Linked DNA regions of Rosistilla oblonga. The protein of the gene in region 1 binds, or shares a complex with, the protein of each later gene. Links are inferred from orthologs where the notes say so. Each region holds a gene or a part of one and is shown on either strand. Other genes may lie near its edges.

Region 1 (4,187 bases):
TAGGCTTTGCCATAGATCGGATCGGGTTCGGGTTCATCCGGCGGGCCGACGACCTGCTGGCGTTCACCCGACTGCGGATCCTTGATCCAGATTTCATGATAGGCTTGCGTCTTTGGCCGCACGTGGACAGCGATCTCGTCGGCGATTTCCTGCAAGCGATCGCGGAGCCCGTTGTGGCGCAGCGGTGCCGGGCAACAGCAGACGTTGCGCGTCACGTCGCCGCAAGCCGATTGCGTGGAGAGCTTGATCTCATTGATGCGATGAATCGTGCTCCAGAGATTGGCTTTCACCACCCCGTGCAACTGGATGCTCTGTCGCGTCGTGATCCGGATCGTTCCATTGCCCAGTTCATCGGCGATGTCCAGTTCCCCGAGAAACTGTGCGGCGGTGATCTTGCCGCCGGGGATGCGATTGCGAACCATGAAGGAATAGGCTTTGCCAAGCCCTTCTTTTCGGCGAGGCGTTCGCAGGTCGCGGTCGTCCTGTTGGTAGGTGCCGTGAAATTTCAGCAGCTTGGTTGTGGCATCGGCAACATGGTCGGTAGCGGCATCGGCCAATTCGTCGGCGATCGAACCACGCAACCCACAACTAGCCTCTTTGATCACTTCGACTTTTGATTTTTTTGGCTCCGGTTCCGACATGTGTCGTGTTCCTCGTTGTGGGTGTGGCGGTGGAATGTCTCGTTGTTGTCGAGTTGATGGAAAGACGCTCCGGGGAAAACGAAGCGTCTGGTTGTTGCCGCGTCGCGGTATCGCAAGCGGCATTGCCTGAGTGGTTGCCGAACTATTGGATCGGCACGGTGTAGCTGATCGCTCCGATCGGTTCGCCTGGTTTGGCGTCAGCGTAATGCGCGTGGCACATTACACATTTTTGCATCACCACGGGGACGGGAGTCAACGCGCGCAGATAATGTTTGCCGTCGCGGACGACCACTTGATCGACAGTCTTCGCACCCGCTTTCAATTTCTTGATACCCGATTTTTCAAAGTCGTCTTTGGCGACGTTGTCCGAATCGTAGGGATCGCCGGTGGCGTCGATCAAGCGGATCGTATTGTCGCTCCCCTCGGAGATGTTTTTGAACAGCAGGACTGCGGCGCTTCCGGCGGCAAAGTCGTCATCGTCGTTGACGTATTTGTCGGTCACCAAAACGATCGTTTGCTTGAAGATGTTGTCGAGCGTTTGCACGGTCTGCCGCGACCGCTGAACCGCTTTCGCGTTGGGTGCCGGGTCCTGAGCCGGTGCGGTGGGGGAGGTGATCACCTGAAAACTACCAATCGCAGCGACGGCCAGTGTCGCCAGACGGACTTTAAGTGAGATTCGTTTCATTCCAGAGTCTCCTGTTCGCAGAAAGGGGAGCAAGGTTCGCATCGATCGCTAAAGATGCATGTTTGGTGCAGCTTTTGTAGGTCTTCTGGGGAACGATGTCAACTGTGACAATTCGTCCGTTGTTGGACGCTGTCGGATGGGATACCCGCCACAGCGCAGCCGCCATCGCAAAGCGACCAGTGCCGTTGGTGAGAGAGCTTGCAGCGTTGGGCCACCGCGAACCAACCCTTCGCGAATGTCGTCTATCGGGTTAAAATCGCCGAGCAACGCGGCACAGGCCCGAAATCAACGCATCCGTCAAACGAAACTCCACCGGCCAAGTCATCATGATCACGATTGTCGATTACCAAATGGGCAACCTCCGCAGCGTCAGTAAGGCGATCCAACGCGTGGGGGAAGAGACGCTGATCACGTCGGACCCGGGCGAGATCGCGTCGGCGGAGAAGTTGATTCTGCCGGGCGTCGGCGGTTTTAAAGATGCGATCGCAGAACTGAATCGTCGCGACCTAGCCAATCCGATCCGCGATTTCATCGATTCGGGACGCCCCTTTCTCGGAATCTGTCTGGGGCTGCAGATGCTGTTCGACAGTAGCGAAGAAGGGGGACAGCACGAGGGGCTGGGAATCATTCCCGGAGAAGTCGTTCGCTTTCCCGCCGACCCCGCGTTGAAGGTGCCGCACATGGGCTGGAACCAGGTTCAGATCACGCAACCGACGCCGCTGATGCAGGGGATCGAGCCAGGGACGCACTTCTACTTCGTTCACTCCTATTACGTCAAACCAACCGATCGCAGCGTCGTTGCGATCGAAGCCGACTACGGGGCTCCCTTCTGTGCAGCGATCTGGCGTAACAATCTGCACGCGACTCAGTTCCACCCGGAAAAGAGCCAAGGCAACGGGATGAAGTTGCTGAAGAACTTCGTCTCGGTGGATGCGCCCGGCGAGTGAAGTTTGTCGTTCTTCACCCTCCGCCAGACGCAGTTTGAAGGAGAGAGTCGAACGAGCGCAGCGTTGTTCGGGGAGGCTTTGCGTGAGATCGACTTCTGCGTCTTTGACTCACGGACAGCCCTCCCCGAAAAACTTGCTCGGCGCTCGTTTTTCGACCCTCCCGGCGTTGCCGGGCGGGTGAAGTTGCGCGTTCTTCACCCTCCGCCAGACGCAGTTTGAAGGAGAGGGTCGAACGAGCGCAGCGTTGTTCGGGGAGGCTTTGCGTGGGATCGACTTCGGCGTCTTTGACTCACGGACAGCCCTCCCCGAAAAACTTGCTCGGCGCTCGTTTTTCGACCCTCCCGGCGTTGCCAGGCGGGTGAAGTTGCGCGTTCTTCACCCTCCGCCAGACGCAGTTTGAAGGAGAGGGTCGGACGAGCGCAGCGTTGATCGGGGAGGCTTTGCGTGAGATCGACTTCGGCGACTTTGACTCACGGACAGCCCTCCCCGAAAAACTTGCTCGGCGCTCGTTTTTCGACCCTCCCGGCGTTGCCGGACGGGTGAAGTTGCGCGTTCTTCACCCTCCCCAAACGCAGTTTGAAGGAGAGGGTCGGACGAGCGCAGCGTTGTTCGGGGAGGCTTTGCGTGAGATCGACTTCTGCGTCTTTGACTCACGGACAGCCCTCCCCGAAAAACTTGCTCGGCGCTCGTTTTTCGACCTTTGCGGCGTTGCCGGGCGGGTGAAGTTGCGCGTTCTTCACCCTCCCCAAACGCAGTTTGCGGGGGAGGGTCGAACGAGCGCTGCGTTGTTCGGGGAGGAGAGTCCACGGTGTAAAACTGTGACGGTGTGATCTTGTGATGTGCCCTCGTCAGAAAGCTCGCTCAACGTAGCTTCCAACCCTGGCTGGTTTCGTCCGACGGGTGCACCGCTGTCTTAATTGCCACCGCGAAAACGTTTCAGTTGTTCGTGCAGATGGTAGTCGTCGGGCACATCGATCAGGCAATTCTCTTCGATTTGGATCGCTTGTTCGACTTCGCCCATCCGAAACAGGACTTCGGCGAGCGTGTCGCGATACGAATAAGACTCTGGAAATTCGGAGACCGCCGACATCGACAGTTCCAACGCGCGGTCCAGGTGGCGATTGTGAATCGCCGCGACCCAAGCGATGTTGTTCGCCATGTTGGCGTTCTGCGGGAATTGGGTCAGATGAGCATCCGCTCTTGTGAAAATCTTGTCCAGGGTTTGGTCGGCGAATTGGATGTGGCCTTGTTCACGCAGCTGCAGCAACTGTTGCTCGGCGAAATCGATGTTCGCGGGGCTGGCTCGCAGCGCCTGATCCATCAGTTGATTCGCTTTGTCGATGTCTTGATCCAGGATCGCTTGCCGGGCGGCAGCTTGGTAGTGATCGAACACGATCCCTTCGTAGGAGCCCATGTCACGCAACATCGTGTTGCTTAACGTACGGTCCAGTAGACGCAGGTTGAGATTGGCGATCTCCTGAGGCGATTGGTTGTCTTCCAGTCCCAACAGGAATCGGATCGCGCGGTAGTGATACGAACCGGCAGAATTCTCTGGCGTGTCGCGAATGACTTTGTTGGCAAATCGCTTGGCATTGGCCACGTCGTCGAACTGGCTGTAAGCGATCGCGATATCGAAGTATTGGCCGGCATCGAGAGCCAGCATGTCGAGCCTCTTGGCGATCTGTTGAGCTTCATCCTCCCAGCCGACCAGTTGCCGCGACTTCGACAAACCGACAAGCGTCTCGGGATGGTTGGGGAAACGTTCCCAGACGTTTTGGTAGAGGTCGGCTGCGGCGCGGACGTTGCCCTGTTGAAACAGACGCCAGGCGAGAGCGATCGCGGCATCGTAGTCGTTATGTTGCGCGGCGAGTTCAAAAAACGTAGTCGACCAATCGTCGCGAGCGTACGTTTGGA
Region 2 (3,743 bases), 2.9 Mb from region 1 along the record:
GGCTCCGCTGGGAACCGAAACGCTGCTGACGATCAACGTGCAAGATATCGACGAAGCCCCGCAGGTAACCTTTGTCGCTGCCGCGATCGATGAAAACACATCTCCCGGCACGATCGTAACGGCGGTAACCGCGATCGATCCCGAAGGCGCACCGGTGACGATCACTCAGCGTGGCGACAATTCGAACTTTGTCTTCGACCCGACAACTAACCAGGTTAAAGTCGCCGACGGTGCAAACATCGACTTTGAATCCGCCACCAGCTACCAGGTGCAACTTCGCTTCGCAGACGCCTCCTTCCCACCTCGCGTCACCAACCTCGTGATCCCCATCGACGTTCGGGACGCCCCCGAATCGCCATCGATTATGACGGAATCATTGGCGGTTCCGGAAAACGTTTCCAGTGGGCCGTTGGATTTGCAAATCGCGGTGTCGGATCCGGACCTCAACGATTCGCTGCTGCTGGAGATCGACGGCGGCGACGGAGCCACGATCTTCGGAATCGACCAACAGACCGGCGCGTTGTCCCTGTTGCCCGACGCATCGCTCGACTACGAAGCTGGCCCGACCGATTACGCATTGCAAATCAAAGTCACCGACAGCAAGGGGCTGACCGACGAAGCGACGATCCAGGTCGCGGTGTTGGATGTCAACGAACCGCCGACAATCAGAGAACCGTTTGCGAATCTACATTTGCATGCCGGCCGTCGGTTCTGCTTTACCTTTGAAGACAGTCTCTTTTCGGATCCCGATGCCGACACCGAATTGGAAGTCGCCGTCACGACCAGCAGCAACGTGATGCCCGGTTGGATGAGCTACGACAGCCAGACGCGAACGCTGCGAGGGACGCCGCAAGCGAGCGACGTCGAGCAGTTGTCGATGGTCGTTCGCGTCAACGATTCGGCGCCGACACCGCTAGCAGCAACGACAGCCTTCACGATCTCGGTGCTCAATTCGGACAACGGCGATTTATACACATCCCATTGTTCTGCGCCTTGGCAAAACCAAACCGATCGCTTTGATGTCAACAACAACGGCAACGTCGCGCCGATCGATGCGATCATCATCCTGAATTTCTTAAACCGCCATGGAGCTCAAGTCGTCCCCGCCGAAGATCCGCTGGGGCGTTATCTGGATGTCGATGGCGACAACACGATCCGGCCGATCGATGCGCTGCAGGTGCTCAACCACCTCCACGCCTCCAGTGTGAGCATCGATCGCGAAAGCGCCGCCGAGGAATCCGAAGCATCGATCGCGACCGATCTGGCTGTAATCCAAATGACCGCCGACAGCTCGAGCGACAGCGGTCTCGCGGCGGGCTTCGTCGGCTTGCCCTCGTCGCTCGATGGCATTCACGACGACGACTCCGACGATGAAGATCGCGATACCGCGGTCGATCAATCGCTGCTAGCGTTGCTCTGGGAATAATGTCGCTGCTACCGTGACGCACGGTCGTCATCGCGGGGCGACTCCAACGCCTGGGGCCTCCAATCCCAACCGGTTCGCAGCAGATCGCGGGGTTCAGCCCCGGCCGGACGGATGATCCGGGCGGGAATTGCTTCGCCGCAGCTGCTGAACTACCCTGGCCTCAAATCACACCGTCTCGCTTGCAAATGGCGGTTGGCGTATGATCGGATGCGTATCCCCAAACCAAGCGGAGTTCTCCAGAACATCATGCTCGCAAAACGTGTTATCCCCTGTCTGGACGTCAGTTTAGGTCGCGTCGTCAAAGGGACGAATTTTGTCAACCTTCGCGACGCCGGCGATCCGGTCGAAGTCGCGGCGCGTTACGAACGCGAAGGGGCCGACGAATTGGTCTTCCTGGACATCACCGCCAGCCACGAAGAGCGGGACATCATCATCGATGTCGTGCAACGCACGGCCGAACAGATCTTCATGCCTTTGACCGTCGGCGGCGGAATTCGCAGCCTCGAAGACATCCGCGCGCTGTTGAGCGCCGGTGCCGACAAGGTCTCGATCAATTCAGCCGCCTGCAAGGATCCCGAATTGGTCCGCGCGGCAGCCGATCGATTTGGCAGCCAATGCATCGTCGTGAACATCGATCCCAAGCGGGTCGTCGTCGATGGAGAGACAAAATTCGAAGTCTTCATCAACGGCGGCCGCAAACCGACAGGGCTGCAAGCTGTCGCCTGGGCTCAAGAAGTTCAGCGGCTTGGCGCCGGCGAGATCGTACTGACTAGCATGGACGCCGACGGAACCTGCGACGGATACGACTTGGAAATCACCGCAGCGGTCAGCAACGCGGTTTCGATCCCGGTGGTTGCTAGCGGCGGGGCGGGGAAACCGGAGCACTTGGCCGACGCAATCGAAATCGGCCGCGCCGATGCAGCCCTTGCGGCCAGCATCTTCCACTTCGGACAGTTTACAATTGAAGAGACCAAACGCGTGATGGCGGACCGTGGAATTCCTGTTCGACTGGGATCGGGTGTCTGCCGATAAAAGAGATCATCGGGACGTGACCGCCGCCCATTGTTAGACCTCAAGACGAAAGCAGACGACGATGAAGCCAAAGACAGCTGAAAAGCCCGCGATCCCCGCTCCCGATCCTTCGATCTCGCCCGAGGCGCAACGCACCGCGATGATGGCTCGGTTGAAATCGAGCCTGTTGCAAGAGAAAAAAGAGCTGCCGGTCGACAAGATCTTCCGCGCCTTGGTCAAGCTGGAAGGCTCCGATCTTCACTTGAAAGTCGGCCAACCACCGATGGTCCGCGTCGGTGGCGAACTGAAGCCGCTGAATCGTGGCCCGATCGACACCGAAGAGATGGTCGATCTGTTGCTGCCGATGATGGATCAACGCAATCTGATGATCTTCGAAGAGGAGGGCGGGGCCGACTTTTCGTATCAATGCGAAGTCGATGGCGTTCGCTGGCGTTTCCGTATCAACATGCTCAAATCGCTCGGCAACATGGGCCTTGTCGCGCGACGTATCAGCAATTTCATCCCCGACTTTCGTGGGCTCTTCCTCCCCGAATCGATCGAAAAATTGTGCCACTACGAACAGGGCATGGTGCTGTTGGCGGGAGTCACCGGTTCGGGAAAAAGTACGACAATCGGTTCGATGCTGAACTACATCAACAGCATCTATCGCAAGCACATCCTGACGCTCGAAGACCCGATCGAGTTTATCTTCACCGAGGATAAGAGCCTGATCAACCAGCGGGAGATCGGCCAGGACGTCCTCGATTTTAGCATCGGTATGAAACACGCGGTGCGTGAAGATCCCGACATCATCCTGGTCGGCGAGCTTCGCGACGAAGAGACCTTTATGACGGCGATCCACGCCGCCGAGACCGGTCACTTGGTCTTCGGAACGATTCACGCGGCGAGTGCGTCGACCTGCATCGGTCGTATTCTCGACCTCTTCCCCGAATCGTTGCACGGCGCGATCCGTTCGGCGATCGCCTTTAATATGAAGGGGATCGTCGCCCAGAAATTGCTCCGCAGCATCAAACCGGGCGTCTCCCGCGTGCCGACTTGCGAAGTCATGACCTTCACGCCGATGATCACCAAATTGATCCTCGAAGGGCACGACAGCAAGCTGCCCGATGCGATTCGGATCGGTGCCGAGGACGGCATGCAGGACTTTACGATGAGTCTGAAGCAGTTGATCGACGACGAATTGATCGACCGCCCAACCGCCTTCGCCGTCGCTCCCAACAAAGACGCCCTCAAGATGGCGCTCAAGGGAATCGACGTCAAAGCCCCCGGCATCATCTGATCCCGG

Evidence for each region. Proteins that work in one complex are often made in the same cells at the same time.
Region 2: the proteins of hisH (region 1) and hisF are in contact, whole or in part, in a crystal structure (PDB 6RU0), measured with the Thermotoga maritima proteins. The link is inferred for Rosistilla oblonga from one-to-one orthologs. Residues at the interface, in WP_004080484.1 of Thermotoga maritima: Asn15, Arg18, Arg22, Arg117, Leu118, Pro119, His120, Met121, Gly122, Trp123, Asn124, Asn134, Gly135, Tyr136, Tyr138, Val140, Tyr158, Glu180, Lys181, Ser182, Ser183, Lys184, Ile185; in WP_004080486.1 of Thermotoga maritima: Met1, Leu2, Ala3, Arg5, Ser40, Glu41, Asp45, Glu46, Ala70, Glu71, Ile73, Asp74, Ile75, Pro76, Phe77, Asp98, Lys99, Ser122, Gln123, Glu161, Thr195, Leu196, Asn247, Arg249, Glu251.

Annotation. Positions count from the first base shown.
Region 1 is NZ_CP036292.1:5,298,926-5,303,112, reverse strand. Bases 616-3,462 are described here. They hold hisH (imidazole glycerol phosphate synthase subunit HisH), read left to right. Parts: upstream 616-1,652; coding sequence 1,653-2,273; downstream 2,274-3,462. Other genes in these bases: CA51_RS18745 (tetratricopeptide repeat protein), read right to left, coding at 3,187-3,462; CA51_RS18755 (c-type heme family protein), read right to left, coding at 784-1,326; CA51_RS18760 (NADPH-dependent assimilatory sulfite reductase hemoprotein subunit), read right to left, coding at 616-641. Outside these bases: more of CA51_RS18760, read right to left, coding at 1-615; more of CA51_RS18745, read right to left, coding at 3,463-4,187. UniProt on the Escherichia coli protein: IGPS catalyzes the conversion of PRFAR and glutamine to IGP, AICAR and glutamate. The HisH subunit catalyzes the hydrolysis of glutamine to glutamate and ammonia as part of the synthesis of IGP and AICAR.
Region 2 is NZ_CP036292.1:2,402,205-2,405,947, forward strand. Bases 726-3,565 are described here. They hold hisF (imidazole glycerol phosphate synthase subunit HisF), read left to right. Parts: upstream 726-1,672; coding sequence 1,673-2,458; downstream 2,459-3,565. Other genes in these bases: CA51_RS08540 (cadherin domain-containing protein), read left to right, coding at 726-1,426; CA51_RS08550 (type IV pilus twitching motility protein PilT), read left to right, coding at 2,598-3,565. Outside these bases: more of CA51_RS08540, read left to right, coding at 1-725; more of CA51_RS08550, read left to right, coding at 3,566-3,737.